DNA from 2 places in the Luteibacter sp. 329MFSha genome. Region 1 is predicted to be linked to the other one. Evidence: riboswitches for the same ligand, from Rfam matches in the RefSeq annotation. Region 1 holds a riboswitch; the other holds the start of a gene.
The links. A riboswitch is a leader RNA that binds a small molecule or an ion and turns the genes downstream of it on or off. The one in region 1 is predicted to bind thiamine pyrophosphate.

Region 1 (8,138 bases):
ATCTTGGGCCTATCCCCCGCATGGGGTGCGCATTTGGACAACGCATCCCTCGTGCGCAAGATGCGACAACCGCGCGAACGTGGACCATTGGGAGGACAGCCGGTGCGGCAGGCGTCCGTTGCTGGACGCGACCGCTATCGCCTGGCCTTCGCCGTCACGCAGGCACCCGGGCCGGGGGGGCTAAGCGGGAACACCCATCGCTAAATATGCCGCCCCGGTCACCATCGCGTTTCCCGACACGCTCACGTCCACTGCGCGAGTCCCATGACCGGCGTCGATGGGGACGCCATGTCGCGTTCGCCCATGGGGCCGGCAAGCCACGCCGAGCGCCCCGCGCCGACGGCCGCGGCGAACGCAGCGGCCATTCGCACCGGGTCGCCGGCACGTGCGACGGCGGTATTGAGCAACACGGCGTCGTAGCCCATCTCCATGGCCGCCGCGGCCTGGGATGGAAGACCGATCCCGGCGTCCACGATGAGCGGCACGTCGGGAAAATGCGCGCGCAGCGTACGCAGCGCATATGGATCCGTGAGGCCCCGACCGCTACCGATCGGCGCCGCCCAGGGCATCAGCACGCGACAGCCGGCATCCAGGAGGCGGCCCGCGACGCCCAGATCGTCGGTCGTGTACGGAAAGACTTCGAAACCCTCCGCACAGAGAATCCGCGCCGCCTCCACCAACCCGAACACATCGGGACGCAACGTGTCGTCGTCGCCGATCACCTCCAGCTTGATCCATGGCGTATCGAACAGTTCGCGCGCCATGTGGGCGGTCGTCACCGCGTCCTTCACCGTGTGGCAGCCCGCCGTGTTCGGCAGGATGCGACAGCCAAGACCCTGGACCAGCTTCCAGAACGGCTGGCCGCCGCTGGGCCCACCGGACTCGCGTCGCAGCGACACCGTGACGATCTCGCTTCGCGCGGCACGGACCGCATGCTCCAGACAAGCCGGCGACGGGTACTGGGCCGTGCCGAGCAGGAGTCGCGAGGACAACCTGCGCCCGTAAAGGTCGAGGTCGTCCATCGTCATCCTCCCTGCATCGGGGCGAGCACTTCGACGTGGTCGCCGTCGTCGAGGCGCGTCTGCTCGCGCTGGCTACGAGGAACGAAGCAACCGTTGACGGCGGTGGCCACGGCGGCGCCCGACAGTGCCATGCGCTCCAGCAACGCGGCAAGGTTCGCCGCATGCGGCTGCGCCTCGCCATTGACGAAGATGGTCATGCGGCCTCCGCGTAGCGTGCAGACAACCGATCGCCCAGTCTCTCCGCATACCACGGCGAAAGCAGGAACCCGTGGCGGTAGAGTCCGTTGAACGCGGTCACCCTGCCCCTCTCCACCAGTCGCGGAAGGTTGTCGGGAAACGCCGGGCGAACGCCCGCGCCGAGCTCGACGATTTCAGCGTCGGCCAGCGCGGGATGCAGCGCGTAGGCGGCGTTGAGCAGCTCCACCGCGGAGCGCACGGTGACCGGATGCCCGTCCGGACTCTCGACCGTGGTGGCGCCGACCATGAGCAGACCGTCGTCGCGTGGGACGATGTATACGGGCGTCCGTGGATGCAACAGCCGCACGGGACGCGACAGGCGTACGTCGCGGCTTCGCAGGATCACCATCTCGCCACGCACGCCTCGCAGGTCAGGCAGATCGTCGCATGCCGCGAGGCCGCGGCAGTCGACGACAGGTACCCCGTCGAAGTCGTCGGGCCGCACGTCGCCGTCGTATTCGATGCGCCCACCGTCACGCTCGATCGCGGCGGCCGCCGCGAGAAGCGCCTTGCGCGGATCGAGGTGCGCCTCGTTGGCGAACCACAGCCCGCGACGGAAGCGGCCCGCGAGATCCGGCTCGAGCGCGGTGATGCCCTCGCCGTCGACCCACGCGTGATCGCGGGTCCGCATCGCCATGCGCTCGAGCTCCGCGCCATCGCGAGGAAGCGCGAGCACGAGGGTGCCCGCCTGCGTAACGGCGGGAACCTTCGCGGGCCACCATGTCAGGGCGAGCCGCCCCCGCTCGCAGACGACGGGCTCGGCGCCATCCATCTCGCAGAACGGCGCGAGCATCCCGCCGGCCATCCACGAACAGGCATCGCGCCCGATTGCGGGAGCCCGCTCGTAGATGCTGACCCGTGCGCCGCGTGCCGACAGGGCCAGCCCCGCCGACAGACCCGCGACGCCAGCGCCGATGATCGCCACGGGCATGCCTTCAAGCGGCCGGGACATACAACGCTCCACCGCCCGCGACGAATTCCTCGGACTTGGACGCCATGCCGGCGAGCGCCTCGGCATCCTGGCGAAGATCCTGCGAGATCTTCATCGAACAGAACTTCGGACCGCACATCGAACAGAAGTGGGCGACCTTGTGCGCGTCCTTCGGCAACGTCGCATCGTGGTACGCGCGGGCCGTGTCGGGGTCGAGCGCGAGGTTGAACTGGTCTTCCCAGCGGAACTCGAAGCGGGCGCGCGAAAGCGCGTCGTCACGCAGCTTCGCGGCCGGATGGCCCTTGGCGAGGTCGGCCGCATGCGCAGCAATGCGATAGGTGATCACCCCGACCTTCACGTCGTCCCGGTCGGGCAGCCCGAGGTGCTCCTTCGGCGTGACGTAACACAGCATCGCCGTACCGAACCAGCCGATCATGGCCGCGCCGATACCGGAGGTGATGTGGTCGTAGCCCGGTGCCACGTCCGTCGTCAGGGGCCCGAGCGTGTAGAACGGCGCCTCGCCGCACGACGCGAGCTGCTTCTCCATGTTCACCTTGATCTTGTGCATGGGCACATGACCCGGTCCTTCGATCATCACCTGACACCCGTGCTCCCACGCGATGCGCGTGAGCTCGCCCAGCGTTTCGAGCTCCGCGAACTGCGCCGCGTCGTTCGCGTCGGCGATCGAGCCGGGCCGCAGTCCGTCGCCGAGCGAAAGCGACACGTCGTACTGGCGGCAGATCTCGCAGATCTCGCGAAAACGTTCGTACAGAAAGCTCTCGCGATGACCCGCGAGGCACCAGCGCGCCATGATCGACCCGCCGCGGCTGACGATCCCGGTAACACGGCGAGCCGTCAGCGGCACGTGCGCGAGCCGGACGCCCGCGTGGATGGTGAAGTAGTCCACCCCCTGCTCCGCCTGTTCGATCAGCGTGTCGCGAAAGACCTCCCAGGTCAGCTTCAGCGGGTCGCCGCCGACTTTCTCGAGGGCCTGGTAGATGGGGACGGTCCCGATGGGCACGGAAGCGTTGCGCATGATCCACGAGCGGATGTTGTGGATGTTCCGCCCCGTGGAAAGATCCATCACGGTGTCCGCGCCCCAGCGCGTCGACCACACGAGTTTCTCGACCTCCTCGGCCACGCCGGAACTGACGGCCGAGTTGCCGATGTTGGCGTTCACCTTCACGAGGAAGTTCCGGCCGATCACCATCGGCTCGAGCTCGGGATGGTTGATGTTCGCCGGCAGGATCGCGCGTCCACGGGCGATCTCGCTGCGCACGAATTCCGGTGTGACGAACGCGGGAATCTCCGCCCCGAAGTCCTCGCCATCCGCGCGGCGCGCATCGGCATCCTCGAGCGCCATCGTCCGGCCGAGATTCTCGCGAAACGCCGCGTAGACCATCTCCTCCGTCACGATGCCCGCCACCGCGAACTCGAACTGGGTGACCGGCTGCCCGGTGCGTCCGCGACGCAACGGCACGCTGGCGGGACACGCCGCCACGACGGCGTCGGCGCTCTGGCTGCCATTGTCTTCGGGCCGCACGGGCCGCCCCTCGATGCGTTCGAAGTCGCGGCGCTCGATCCACGCTCGTCGCACGTGCGGGAGGCCCTTCGCCAGATCGATGACCACCTCGGGATCGGTGTACGGCCCCGACGCGTCGTACAGGTTCAGCGGCGCTTCCTTCGGATCGCTCAGGACCACCTGGCGGAACGGGACGCGCATGTCCGGGTAGCCCGGCGGCGAAAGATGGATCTTGCGCGACCCGCGGATCGGGCCGGTGGTGACATCGGCCGGTGCGGCGTGGCTGGATGGCGTGCTGGAAATCATGGATCTCTTCTCCTGGAGGATGGGAGATCCGGGTGACGATCGTCAGGGCGCACGCCCTCGGCGCGCTGCATTCCCGTCCCTTCGCCGGCATGACCCGGATCAGGTTCAAAGGGTCCGGCTGCCGCCATCTCAGCCCTGCCAACGCAGGACACCCCTCGGAACGGGTCAGAGCCTACCGCAGATTTTCGGCGCGGCGAAAGCCCCCGGATGAGGGGCCGCGTGAAGATCGGATCCGGAAGGCGACGAACGTTACGAGGGCCGGGCAGGAGCGCACCTGGGCGCGATAGGGCGTTCGCGAGAGGCCCCGATCGCGCCCAGGTGCGCTCCTACCGGCCAACGATCAGGGAATGATCTCCCCCTCGTCCATGCCGTCCCACCACGTGATCCGGACGGCCTTCACCTTGATCAGCACCAGCCCGGGTGTGTCCACGCCGTCCTTGAACCAGCGCTCCAGATCGCTCTGCCAATGGCGTTCGAGTTCCGCCTTTTCGCGAATGATCTGACCGCGGCCTTCCACCGCCACGAACAGCGGCGGCTTGCCGAGTAGCGACTTCGAACCGGTGAACGACAGCGCCACGGCGGGATTGGCCTCGATCTCGCCGACGACGTGCGTCTCTTCCAGCGAGAAGAACCAGCTGTCGCCGTCGTACTCGACGTCGCCGTTGTTGCTCATCGGGCGTCCGGCGATCTCGCCGTTCGCCGCATGGGTCTGCAGCATCGCGAAGTCGATGCCAGCCATTTTCTTCGAGAGGTCTTCGAGCGTCTTTATCGTCATGGGGGTCTCCTTGGTACGAGGAGACTGCGATGCGATACGGCAGGACACCGTGAAAAGCGGGTGGTGCCAAAGTGGTCACGCGGCGTGGTGACCGCGAGTCGTCCCGCATGTCAGACGGAGGCGCCCTGTTCCTTTCGATAAAGGTTCGGCGTCGTGCCGACCGCGGCCTTGAAGGACCGCGTGAAATGGGCCTGGTCGTTGAAGCCGCATGCCACGGCGATCTGCGCCAGCGTGTCGGTGGTGCCGACGATCTGCCGGCACGCATGCTCAATGCGCTTCTTGTGGCGCCAGCGATGCGGGCTTTCACCGAACGTCGCCTTGAACGCGCGGCTGAAATAGCCCCGTGAGAGACGGCACGCGGAGGCGAGGTCGGAGATCGACAGGTTGTTGTCCAGGCGAGCGAGCGCGACCTTCTCCACGGTGGCGACCTGCCACGGCGCCAGTCCGTTGTGCGTGCCGGGCCGGGCCCGTACCGAAGCGGCGTGCCGGTGAAGCCGGAGCGCCTGTTCGATGTAGTAGGCGCAGGCGCGGCGGTCGGCGCGCTCCGCGTCCGCGATCTGCCGCAGCGCGAGCTGGAGCAGCCGCTGCACGTCGTGTATCGGGGAACTTCCAACGCCCGCGGGCGCCGATGGAAGTGAGCTGTCGATTCGCATGAAAGTCACCATCTTCAGTGGTCGAAGACGGACCCGATGCTATCGAAGCGCCTCCGCCGTTTGACCCCCTGTATGGGGGGTCGCGTCGTCGATCGGCGAACCTTGCGTCGCATAGAAAAATCGTCCGCTTCCGCTTCCTTCAAGCCGCTTCGGGGCCGCATGACCTAGCCTCCGGGAGGCATCCCGCTCACCGCCTGACCGAGGAGACCGCCTTGAACGACACGCCAAGCCTGCGTCCCGTGCCGATCGGAATCGATGCCACGGGTCGCCGCGAAGAATTCGACAGCATGGGAAAGGTTTCCGTGCCCGCCGACCGCTACTGGGGTGCGCAGACCGAACGCTCGTTGCACCATTTCGACATCGGCGGCGACCACATGCCCGTCGCGGTCTACCGCGCGTACGGATACGTGAAGAAGGCCTGCGCACTGGTGAACGCCACGGCGGGACGACTGCCGGCGTGGAAGCGCGACGCCATCGTGCAGGCGGCGGACGAAGCCATCGCGGGGAAGCTCGACGCCCATTTCCCCCTGTACGTGTGGCAGACGGGGTCGGGCACGCAATCGAACATGAACGTCAACGAGGTGCTGTCGAACCGCGCGATCCAGTTGCTCGGCGGCACGCTCGGAACGCAGCATCCCGTCGGCCCGAACGACGACGTCAACATGGGCCAGTCGTCCAACGATACGTTCCCGACCGCCATGCACGTCGCGACGGTGCTCGCCATCGACGAGCAGCTCATCCCGGCGGTGACGCGTCTCGTCGAGGTCATCGAGCGCAAGGCCGACGAATGGATGACGGTGGTGAAGATCGGCCGGACGCATCTCGAGGACGCCGTGCCGCTGACCGTCGGCCAGGAATGGCATGGCTGGGCCGGCCAGCTTCGCGCCTGTCTGGAGGCGATCGAAGCGACGCGAGGCGGACTCTATGAACTCGCCGTGGGCGGCACCGCCGTCGGCACGGGACTGAACGCGCCGCCCGGGTTCTCGCGCGACGTCGCCGCGAGCGTGGCGACATTGACGGGCAAGCCCTTCGTCACCGCGCCCAACAAGTTCGCGGCGCAGGGATCGCTCGACGCCATGGTGCGTGCGTCCGCGGGCCTCAGGGGCCTTGCCGTCGCGCTGATGAAGATCGCCAACGACATGCGCTGGCTCGCATCCGGCCCGCGCTGCGGACTGGGCGAGCTGAAGTTGCCGGACAACGAGCCGGGCTCGTCGATCATGCCCGGCAAGGTCAATCCCACGCAGTGCGAGGCGATCGTCATGATCGCGATCCAGGTGCTCGGGAACGACTCCGCCGTCGCGATAGCGGGCAGCCAGGGCAACTTCGAACTCAACGCCATGCGGCCGGTGATCATCAACAACGTGCTGCATTCCATACGCATCCTCGCCGACGGCTGCGACCGCTTCCGCGAGTTCTCCGTGGAAGGCACCGCGATCGTGCCGGAGAAGATCGCGCAGTACGTCGCGGGCAGCGTGATGCTCGTGACGGCCCTCTCGCCCGTCATCGGCTACCAGAACGCCGCGCACATCGCCGAGAAGGCCATCGCCGACGGAACAAGCCTCAAGGAGGCCGCGCTCGCCTCCGGACTGGTCGACGAAGCGCTGTTCGAGAAGACGATCCGCCCGCTGGACATGGTCGGCCATGGCCTCGCCGGCGCCTGAAGGAGTACGACGATGATTCGATGCGTAAGAATGTGGACGGGGCCCGACGGGAACTCCCTTTTCGAGGAAGGCGAGCTCGATATCGGTGCGGGACTGCACGGCCGTGCGTCCGGCCTGCCCATCGCGGTCCGCGAGCTCTCGTTCCAGGAAACGGCGACGGGCGGTTCCTTCGAATGGCACCAGGACCCGCAACCCCAGTTCGTCATCACGCTCGCCGGCACCGTGGAATTCGAGGTGAAGTCCGGGGCGACGTTCACGATCCATCCGGGCGACGTGCTGATCGCGCAGGACGACTCGGGCAGCGGCCATCGCTGGCGCCTCATCGGAAGCGAACCATGGCGGCGCGCGTACGCCGTCTATGACGCGAACACCCCACTCCATTTCACGGCGAAGAGGAACGAGGCATGAGCCAGGACAACGCCGCGCGCGTCGACGTGCTCCTCATCGGCGCGGGCATCATGAGCGCGACCACCGGCACGCTGCTCCACGCGCTGGACCCGACACTGAAGATCGCCGTGGTCGAGCGGCTCGACGACTGCGGGCTGGAAAGCTCCATGGCCTGGAACAACGCCGGCACGGGGCATGCGGCGAACTGCGAACTCAACTACACGCCGCAACGTGCCGACGGAAGCGTCGACATCGCGGAGGCGCTGAAGGTCAACACGCAGTTCGACGTGTCCCGGCAACTCTGGGCGCACCTCGTCGAGAACGGCGCCATTCCCGATCCGCGCGCGTTCCTGCACCCCTGCCCTCACATGAGTTTCGTCTGGGGCGAGGAGAACGTCGCGTTCCTCAAGGCCCGGCATGCCGCCATGAGCGCGCACCACTGCTACCGGGGCATGGAGTACACGGAAGACCATGCGCGGATCGCCGAGTGGGCGCCGCTGATCATGGAAGGACGCGATCCTGCCCAGAAAGTCGCGGCGACCCGGATCGTCACGGGCACCGACGTGGATTACGGCGCCCTGACCCACCTGCTGATCCACCATCTGCAGGGCGACGGCGTCGACGTACACTACGACAGCGAAGTC
Region 2 (8,138 bases), on a different contig from region 1:
TGCGCCAGGGCCACGATCCGCTGCCGAAGTTCACCATTGCGGTCCGCGCGCGGTACGTAACGCAACGCACTGGCGCTTATGCGAAGCACTGTCAGTGCACGGCGTTCGCTGAGCCCTTGGTTCGTCATCTCCCGCACCAGCAAGCGTCGCGCCGGCGCGGTCACCACTTTTTTCGCAATGCCTCACGAGTGATCTCGTTCTCCAGCATCGACTCCGCCAACAGCTTTTTCAGCCGGGCGTTCTCCGCCTCCAGTTCCTTAAGCCGCTTGGCCTCGGAGACCGTCATGCCGCCGAACTTGCTGCGCCACAGGTAGTAGGAGACTTCACTGAAGCCGTGCTTGCGGCATAGGTCCTTCACCGCCATGCCGGCTTCGGCCTCACGCAGGAACCCGATGATCTGCTCTTCGGAAAAGCGCTTCTTCACGTCCAATCTCCGTCAGTTGGGGGATTGGACTCCAAATCGCCTTGCTACTCAAAACCGGGGGGACGTCGGAGAGGTCGCCCCCCCCGATTTATCCGCGCGACCTTGCGGAGAAGCAGACCAGCTGGTGCGTTTGCCTGACGGCGGACAACGACGGGCAGTTCGTCGAATCCACGACGGGATTACGCTGACCCTAAAGAAGGTGAAGGTCACGTCGATATATAGGGGTTGGACCACTTTTTCGCCATCGGCCCCAAGGAGCAGCACATGACCGACATAACCCAAACCGCCACCTCCAACACCGAACAGACCTTCATTGAGAACGCGTTCGGCACCGTCACCACCAAGCGCTTGGTCTTTTACCGCGCTAAGGGTTGGTTGAGCGGCGGGTCCCGCCAGGACATCCCCCTCCAGCACGTGACGTCTGTACGCCTGGACATCTCCCGATCGATCTTCGCGGGCATCCTTCTCCTCTTCATTGGCCTCGCGTGCCTTGGATCGGGAAATGGTCTGGCCGTGGTCTTCGGGCTTATCGCGCTCTTCTTCGGAGTTCTGCTGATCTGGGGCTCGCCGACGGTAGTCGTCAACACGGCCGGCCAAGATCTGAATGTTGCAAAGGGCTGGCCCTGGGTGCGTGGCGAGGCCACCACGTTCGTTGAAGGTCTGCGAGGTCAGTTGTTCCGCTCCTGACGGGATGCGGTGTGACGAGTGGCTGCAGCCCCACCGTGGCAACAGGCTTCGCCCGCTTGGTCAAATCTGGAGGGCAATCCTTCTGGGTTGGACCAAGCGCCAAATGGCCTAAGATCAAGTGGTTGGGAGCACTCTATGCATGTCCTAGTCTCCCAGCCAAACGCAGAAAGGCCCCGAGAAATCGGGGCCTTTTTGTTTGCGCGTTTCGCGGAGCGTCGGGAACGGCGCGGGTCGCGACCGCTTCCGCAACGCCGCACGGCGAACGTCTGCAAGGGACGTTCATGGGGCCGGTGCTGGTCGCTGTCCGGGTTATCCGGCAGACTGCCTGCGCGCCTCAGTTACCGGCGCGATGCTTTTCAGTCGAATCACGACACGCACCAAGGGGCGGGCCCATGCTTATCCGGGTGAGGGTGGCAGGAGCGAGCGGCATGGTCGGTAGCCAGGCAAGTGCCTGGGCGACGACCGGCGCCGAGTGTCGATGAAAACGATCATTCCAGACCATTCCGGCAGGCGGACGCGTGCCGCGTCGGCGCGCGTGCCGCAAAAAGGCCGGTTTATTCGACGCTGATCGCTATCCATCGGAAAGCAGGGAAGGGCGCGCCTGGACCCGGAGGGGGCCGACTCGCAACACAGCCGTCCAAGCTATGCGCGGATTCGGCAGGTGCCCCCAAGCGACCGCGGTCGATGCGGGAAAGTGGCGGTATCGGCCATGGGTTCGCCATGGGCGACACACGGAACCCGGGGCAGTAAGACATCGGGGCCGTACTTCCATCACACAGGAGTATCCATCATGCGCACGCACAACCGCCTCTTGCTCGCCTCGCTCATCACGCTCTCCCTCGGCATCGGCGCCGCCCACGCACAGACCGCCGTGACCGGCCTCGGCCAGTCCTGGCCCAACACGACCGACATCAGTGCGAACTCCGGTTACCACGTCTACAAGTTCAAGAAGGGCAACATCACGTACTTCCAGGTCAACGACGCGAACGGCACGGTTCGCGGCGCCTTCATGCGCACCGTCACGGGTGACATCACCGGGCTGCCGATCGGTACCGACGCGTCCAACCTCGCCACGGCCGACGATCGGCTGCCTGCACCGGCGAGCACCGCCTACACGGTCGTCTACCAGGATGCCGCGACGCAGATCGCGGTGGCGCCGCAGTCCGATGGATCGATGCGCATGATGGCGGTCGCCGTGGAGTGCAAGAACCCCGTGGAGTGCACGAGTCGGTAACGACCGCGCGGGCATGTCCGCGTGCCGACGGCACGCGCACTGGAACGGACATCAGTGGCGATGAAAACCCGATGACAGGTCCTGCGCGAGCAGGACTTGTCTTGCGGCCGCCTGGCGACGTGCGACACGCACGCCGAACAGCAGCGATGTCGAAAGCACGAAGGCGATCACCGTCTGCGCCTGGATCATCGCGGGATCCAGCAGGCTGAACGAGGTGGATGCCATCGCGACGCTCGCGAAAAGACCGCCGAGCGATGTGCCATGCCAGCCATGACGCAGCGTGAGGGCGACGACGGGTAACGCCATCGCCATGCGGGTGACCTGCAGGGCCGTGCCTTCGGTCTGCGAGGCGATACCCATCAGCAACGCCAGCGACGGCACCGCGATGAGGAGCAGGTCGCGGGCCAGCGTGCTATGACGGATGGCGTCCCATGTGACGGTCCGCTTCGGTTGCGCGGCGAGACGTTCACGCAAGGCGAGGATGCTCGGCGTCAGGGTGAGCGCGCCCAGGTACAGGCCGAGGAACCACGCGAGGAAGATCTGCGGCGTCACGCTCGGTGCCGGTGAGCCATCGTCCATGCGGATGAGGCTCAGCACGACCGAGTTCTCGGCCGCGTTCATCACCGCGCACAGCAGCGTCGCCAGGACGATCATGCCGATGTTCACCTCGCCGCCGGCACGGATGATCGGCAGGCGCGATTGCAGCCAGGCCACGATGGGCATGCAGAAGACGATCGGAGGAACGGTGTTGGCCACGGCCCAGGCCACGCCGTAGTCGGACATGTGCACGAAGGCCATCTCGGCGATGGGCAACGCTTCGCCGACGGCGAGGGCCGGCCAGAACTTCCGGGGAACGAGCAGCAGGCACGCCATGCGCAGCCCGGCGGTGAGCATCCAGTGCGAGAACGAAAAATTGCGGGTCAGCTCGTAACAGGCCGCGTAGGCGCCCGCGACGGCTACGTATCGACCCCACACCAACGCGTCCCTGTTCATTCCGCCCACGGTAGTCCCCCTAGGTCGATCTTGTCCTTACATGATTGGTCGTTCGCCTGTCTGGCGCGTTTCGTCGGCTGGCCGGAGCCACGCGGACCCCTTTCACACACCCGCTCCCGTGAGGGTAGTCTGAAGGTATATCGGCCCGTTCGCCATGGATTGGACACGTTTTTGAAGGATTTGCCGATTAAGGGCCCCGTTTGTTCTCAAGAGTCGGCTGCGCGAGCCTCCCGCCCCCCTTGCCGCGGGACCGGGACTGCCGCCAGGGCGCCCGACCGGCGCAAGCGACCGGGCCGTACGGGGCCGCGTCCCGCACTAAAATCCCCGGATGACCCACGCCCCCCATCTCGCCCACGGCCTCGCCGGCGACCAGCTCGAGCCCGACTGGCCGGCCCTGCGTCGCGACGAACTCGCCGCGATCGTCGAACGGCTCCCGTCGCTCGGCACGCTTCGCTCGCTGGACTGGCGCAGCCCGCGGCCGCTGTCCGCGGCGGCCCTGGTGACGACGGACCGGGGGCGCTACTTCGTGAAGCGGCACCATCGTTCCGTCCGGGACGAACACACGCTCGCCGAGGAACATCGCTTCGCGAGGCACCTGCGCGAAAGCGATATTCCCGTACCGCGCACCGTGCGGGCCGGGGACGGCACGTCCGTCCTTTCCGCCGGCGACTGGGTCTACGAAGTGCACGAGGCGGCGCGAGGCCTGGATGTCTACCGCGACGCGTATTCCTGGTCGCCGATCGATGGCGAGCATCACGCGCGCGCGGCGGGCGCCATGCTGGCCCGCCTGCATGACGCCGCGCGCGGCTACGCCGCGCCGCAGCGCGAGACGCACATCCTCGTCGCGCGCGCGGAGATCCTCGCGGCGGCCGAGCCGGCTCGCGTCATCGACGCGCAGCTTCCTTCACGTCCGGCGCTCGCGCGCTACCTGCGGGAGCGCGACTGGCGAGCCGAACTCGCCGACGCGATCGCACCCTGGCACGCGCGCGCCATCCGTGGCATCGCGATGCAGGCCCGCCTGTGGACCCATGGCGACTGGCACGTCTCCAATCTCTGCTGGAGCGGCGCCGGCGACGACGCCTCGATCACCGACGTCCTCGACCTCGGCCTCTCGGCGGAGACGTTCGCGCTGTTCGACCTCGCCACCGCGATCGAGCGCAACGCGATCGCGTGGCTCGACGTCGACCGCGGCGACATCGGGCGCGCGGATCTCGCCCGCGCGCTCGTCGACGGCTACCGGTCCGTGCGGCCGCTCGCGGCGGGCGACCTCGCGCTCCTCGTCGATCTGCTGCCGCTGGTGCACATCGACTTCGCCCTCTCCGAGGTCGAATACTTCGAGGGCATCACCGGCCGCCGCGACCATGCGGACGTGGCCTACCACACGTTCCTGCTCGGCCACGCGCGCTGGTTCGCCACCGGACACGGCCGTACGTTCCTCGACCGGATTGTGGTTCAATAACGGTTCTAGAAGCGGGGGTGCCCGGCGATCGCCGGGCTGAGAGAGTCCCTTGGAACCTGACCCGGTTAGTACCGGCGTAGGGAGCTTGCAGATCCACGGATGGCCCGATGGGGCCCGTGGTTCGCCGTCGCTTCGTCCATGGACCCGAAGACGACGATGATCCTTGCCCGTACCCCGCTCGCCCTTGCCATCCTTGCGTTCGCCGCCACGGCGCACGCCGCGGACGACGCGCCCCCGCAGGCGCGCACGCTGCCCACCGTGGACGTCCACGCGACGACGACGGACAGCTACCGCGCCGCCGACTCGCAGCTGGATACGTTCGGCAGCTTCGGCAGCGCGCCGCTGCACGATACGCCCGCGGCGATCACGGTCATCACGCGCGCGCAGATCGACGATCGCCAGCCCCGCACGCTGAGCGAACTGGTGCGTGGCGACGCCGCGATCACCGACAACTACGCGCCGGCGGGTTACTACCAGGATGTCTCCATCCGCGGCTTCCCGCTCGACCTCGCGACAGGCTTCCGTTTCAACGGGATGATCATGTCGGCGGAGCAGCTGCTCGCGCTCGAAGGCAAGGAGCGCGTCGAGGTGCTGAAGGGGCTGGGCGGACTCGAGGCCGGCGTGGTCGAGCCCGGCGGCCTCGTCAACTACGTCAGCAAGCGGCCGGCGGACGTCCATAACGTGACGATCGGAACCGATTCGCACGGCTCGAACTACGAGGCCCTCGACCTGGGCGCCTGGTTCTCGCCGTCGTTCGGCCTGCGCGTCAATGCCGCGAACGAGAAGACGCACTCCTACATCGAACACGCCGATGGCCGGCGCAGCTTCGTCTCCATCGCGGCCGACTGGAAGATCACCGATAAGGCGACCCTGCTGCTCGACACCGATTACCAGACGAGTGGACAACGCTCGGCGTCCGGCTACCAGTTGCTCGGGGGCACGACGGTGCCCGCCCATGCGAGCCGCACGCGCCTGCTCGGCTACCAGTCGTGGCAGCGGCCGGTGGGCATCCATTCCAGCAATACGTCGCTGCGCTTCAACTACCGCTTCAGCGACAACTGGAACGCGCAGGTCTCGGCGGGGCACAGCCACACCGTCATCGACGACAACGTCGCGTTCGCCTACGGGTGCTTCTACGCCGAATCCTGTGCATCCGGCGCCACGCCCGGTTACTTCTTCGCACCCAACGGCGACTACGACGTCTACGATTTCCGCAGCCCCGACGACACGCGGCAGAACGACGAAGTGCGCGGCGTCGTCACCGGCAGCTTCGCGACGGGAAGCGTCGACCACGAGCTCAACGTCGGCGCCACGAGCTTCCGCCGGACCATCGACCGCCGCGCCTACGTGTACGACTACGTCGGCACCGCCAACATCTACGATCGTGTCGTGCCGTCGTTCGCACCGTCGCCGAACGAGCCGGGTCCGTCGGTCCGCCGCCTGACGAGCTGGCAGCGCACGCTGTTCGCGATCGACCGGATCCACCTGGGCGAGCAATGGCAGGTGCTCGCCGGCACGCGCTTCGTCCGCCTCGACGAAAGCGCCTACGACGACACCGGCGCGATCGAACGCCACACGCGGAGCAGCCAGTCGCTGCCGCAGGCCGCCGTGCTCTGGCAGCCGACCGCGCCGTTGACGACCTACGTGAGCTACGGCGAGGGCCTGTCCCTCGGCCGCGAGGCGCCGTACTGGACGTCGAATGGCGGCACCACGCTGGCTCCGTTGCATTCGCGTCAGGTGGAGGCGGGCGTGAAGTACGCCATCGGCGAGGGCCTCGACCTGCAGGCGGCGGTGTATCGCATCCGTCAGGCGTACCAGTTCGCGCGTCCGGACGACACGGCGGAAGGCTTCACGTTCGTGCAGCAGGGCCAGGAGGTGCACACGGGCGTGGAACTCAACCTCGCGGGGCGGATCACGGAGAACCTGCGCCTCACCGCCAGCCTGAACGCGATCCGCGCGCGCGCCGAGAACACGGGGGCGCCGACTTACGAAGGCCACCAGGTGGTCAACGTACCGCGCTGGCGCAGCGCCGTGTACGCCGATTACAGCCTGCCGTTCGCGCCAGGCCTGGCCATCCTGGGCGGCTGGCGCTACGCGGGCAGCAACGTGGCGACACCCGACGGGGCCACGCGCGTGCCGGCGTACAACGTGTTCGACGCGGGGCTGCGGTTCGCCACGCAGGTGGGCGGCCATGCGCTGACGTGGCGCCTGAATGTGGATAACGTGTTCAACCGGTTCTACTGGCGCGACACGGGCAGTTCCGGTGGCGACAGCTATCTGTTCCCGGGCATGCCGCGACTGGCCCGCCTGTCGGTGACCTATGAGCTTTGAGCTGTCCCTGTTCGAGCTGTTCGCCGCGCTGGTCAGCGCGGCGGGCGTGTGGCTGACGGCGCGGCGCAGCCCGTGGTGCTGGCCCGTCGGGCTCGTCTCGGTCGTGGCCTATGCGTGGATCTTCGTCGACGCGCGGCTTTACTCGGACACGCTGCTGCAGGCGATCTTCGCGGTGCTCATCCTGTATGGATGGCATCGATGGACGCGCAACCTCGACGGCAGCGGTCACGTCCGCGTCGCGGCGCTCGCCCCGCGCGAGGCCGTCGCCCATCTCGCCCTCGGCACGGCCGCGGCGCTCGCGCTCGGTTACGCCATGCACCGTTACACCGATGCGTCGCTGCCCTGGCTCGACGCCGCGCTCACCGCGTTCAGCCTCGTCGCGCAGTGGTGGCAGGCGCGTCGCCATGCGGCCGCGTGGTGGCTGTGGATCGCGGTGGACGTGATCTACGTCGGCGAGTACCTCTACAAATCGCTGCCGGTCACGGCGGTGCTCTACGCGGGCTTCGTCGTCCTCGCCGCCATCGGATTGCGGGCGTGGCGCGCGGAGCGGTCGGTGCCCGTGCAGGCTTAGGTCAAGCCACCGTGAAATCCGACCGATTTTTCAGAAAACTTCCATATCCGAACTGCGGCGGACCACGCAAAATTCACTGGTCGCCGCGGGTTGGACGTGTTTGCTCAAGGATTTGAGCCCTGTACCAACCGGTGAACGGCAACGGCCGGGGCGTGGGACGCGCCCCGGCCGTTCTTCATTGGAGGGTTCACTTCGTGCGCGGCGTCGTGCCCCAGTCCTCGGGCTGGAAGCTCAGGTGCAGCACGGCCCGCGTTCCGTTCTCGAGGGGCGGGTTGTATTCGAGCGTCGTGCAGCCCGTGGCCTGTTGCCGCGCGGCGGCCAGTGACATCACCTTGGCGAGCTGGCTACGGGTGGATGTCGAGCCCGCGCGGTTCGCGGGTAACAGCACGCGATACCCATCGGCGCTCACGCCGTCCTTCAGGTCGGCCGGCGGCGCCTG

Region 2: it holds a riboswitch for thiamine pyrophosphate, as region 1 does, so the genes downstream of both, BMW54_RS14420 (TonB-dependent siderophore receptor) here and thiC (phosphomethylpyrimidine synthase ThiC) in region 1, are expected to answer to the same signal.

Annotation. Positions count from the first base shown of each region.
Region 1 is NZ_FOJE01000001.1:882,754-890,891, reverse strand. Features, by position in the region: gene BMW54_RS03885 (thiazole synthase) at 243-1,022, opposite strand; gene thiS (sulfur carrier protein ThiS) at 1,025-1,219, opposite strand; gene BMW54_RS03875 (FAD-dependent oxidoreductase) at 1,216-2,211, opposite strand; gene thiC (phosphomethylpyrimidine synthase ThiC) at 2,195-4,018, opposite strand; TPP riboswitch at 4,078-4,184, opposite strand; gene BMW54_RS03865 (pyridoxamine 5'-phosphate oxidase family protein) at 4,359-4,793, opposite strand; gene BMW54_RS03860 (helix-turn-helix domain-containing protein) at 4,904-5,383, opposite strand; gene fumC (class II fumarate hydratase) at 5,659-7,107, shown strand; gene BMW54_RS03850 (cupin domain-containing protein) at 7,120-7,515, shown strand; gene mqo (malate dehydrogenase (quinone)) at 7,512-8,138, shown strand, end outside.
Region 2 is NZ_FOJE01000003.1:85,215-93,352, reverse strand. Features, by position in the region: partial or broken gene BMW54_RS14445 (IS3 family transposase) at 1-424, opposite strand, end outside; gene BMW54_RS14440 (hypothetical protein) at 689-1,111, shown strand; gene BMW54_RS14435 (hypothetical protein) at 1,902-2,345, shown strand; gene BMW54_RS14430 (MASE1 domain-containing protein) at 2,397-3,320, opposite strand; gene BMW54_RS14425 (phosphotransferase enzyme family protein) at 3,667-4,797, shown strand; TPP riboswitch at 4,801-4,897, shown strand; gene BMW54_RS14420 (TonB-dependent siderophore receptor) at 4,954-7,128, shown strand; gene pnuC (nicotinamide riboside transporter PnuC) at 7,130-7,699, shown strand; gene BMW54_RS14410 (hypothetical protein) at 7,887-8,138, opposite strand, start outside.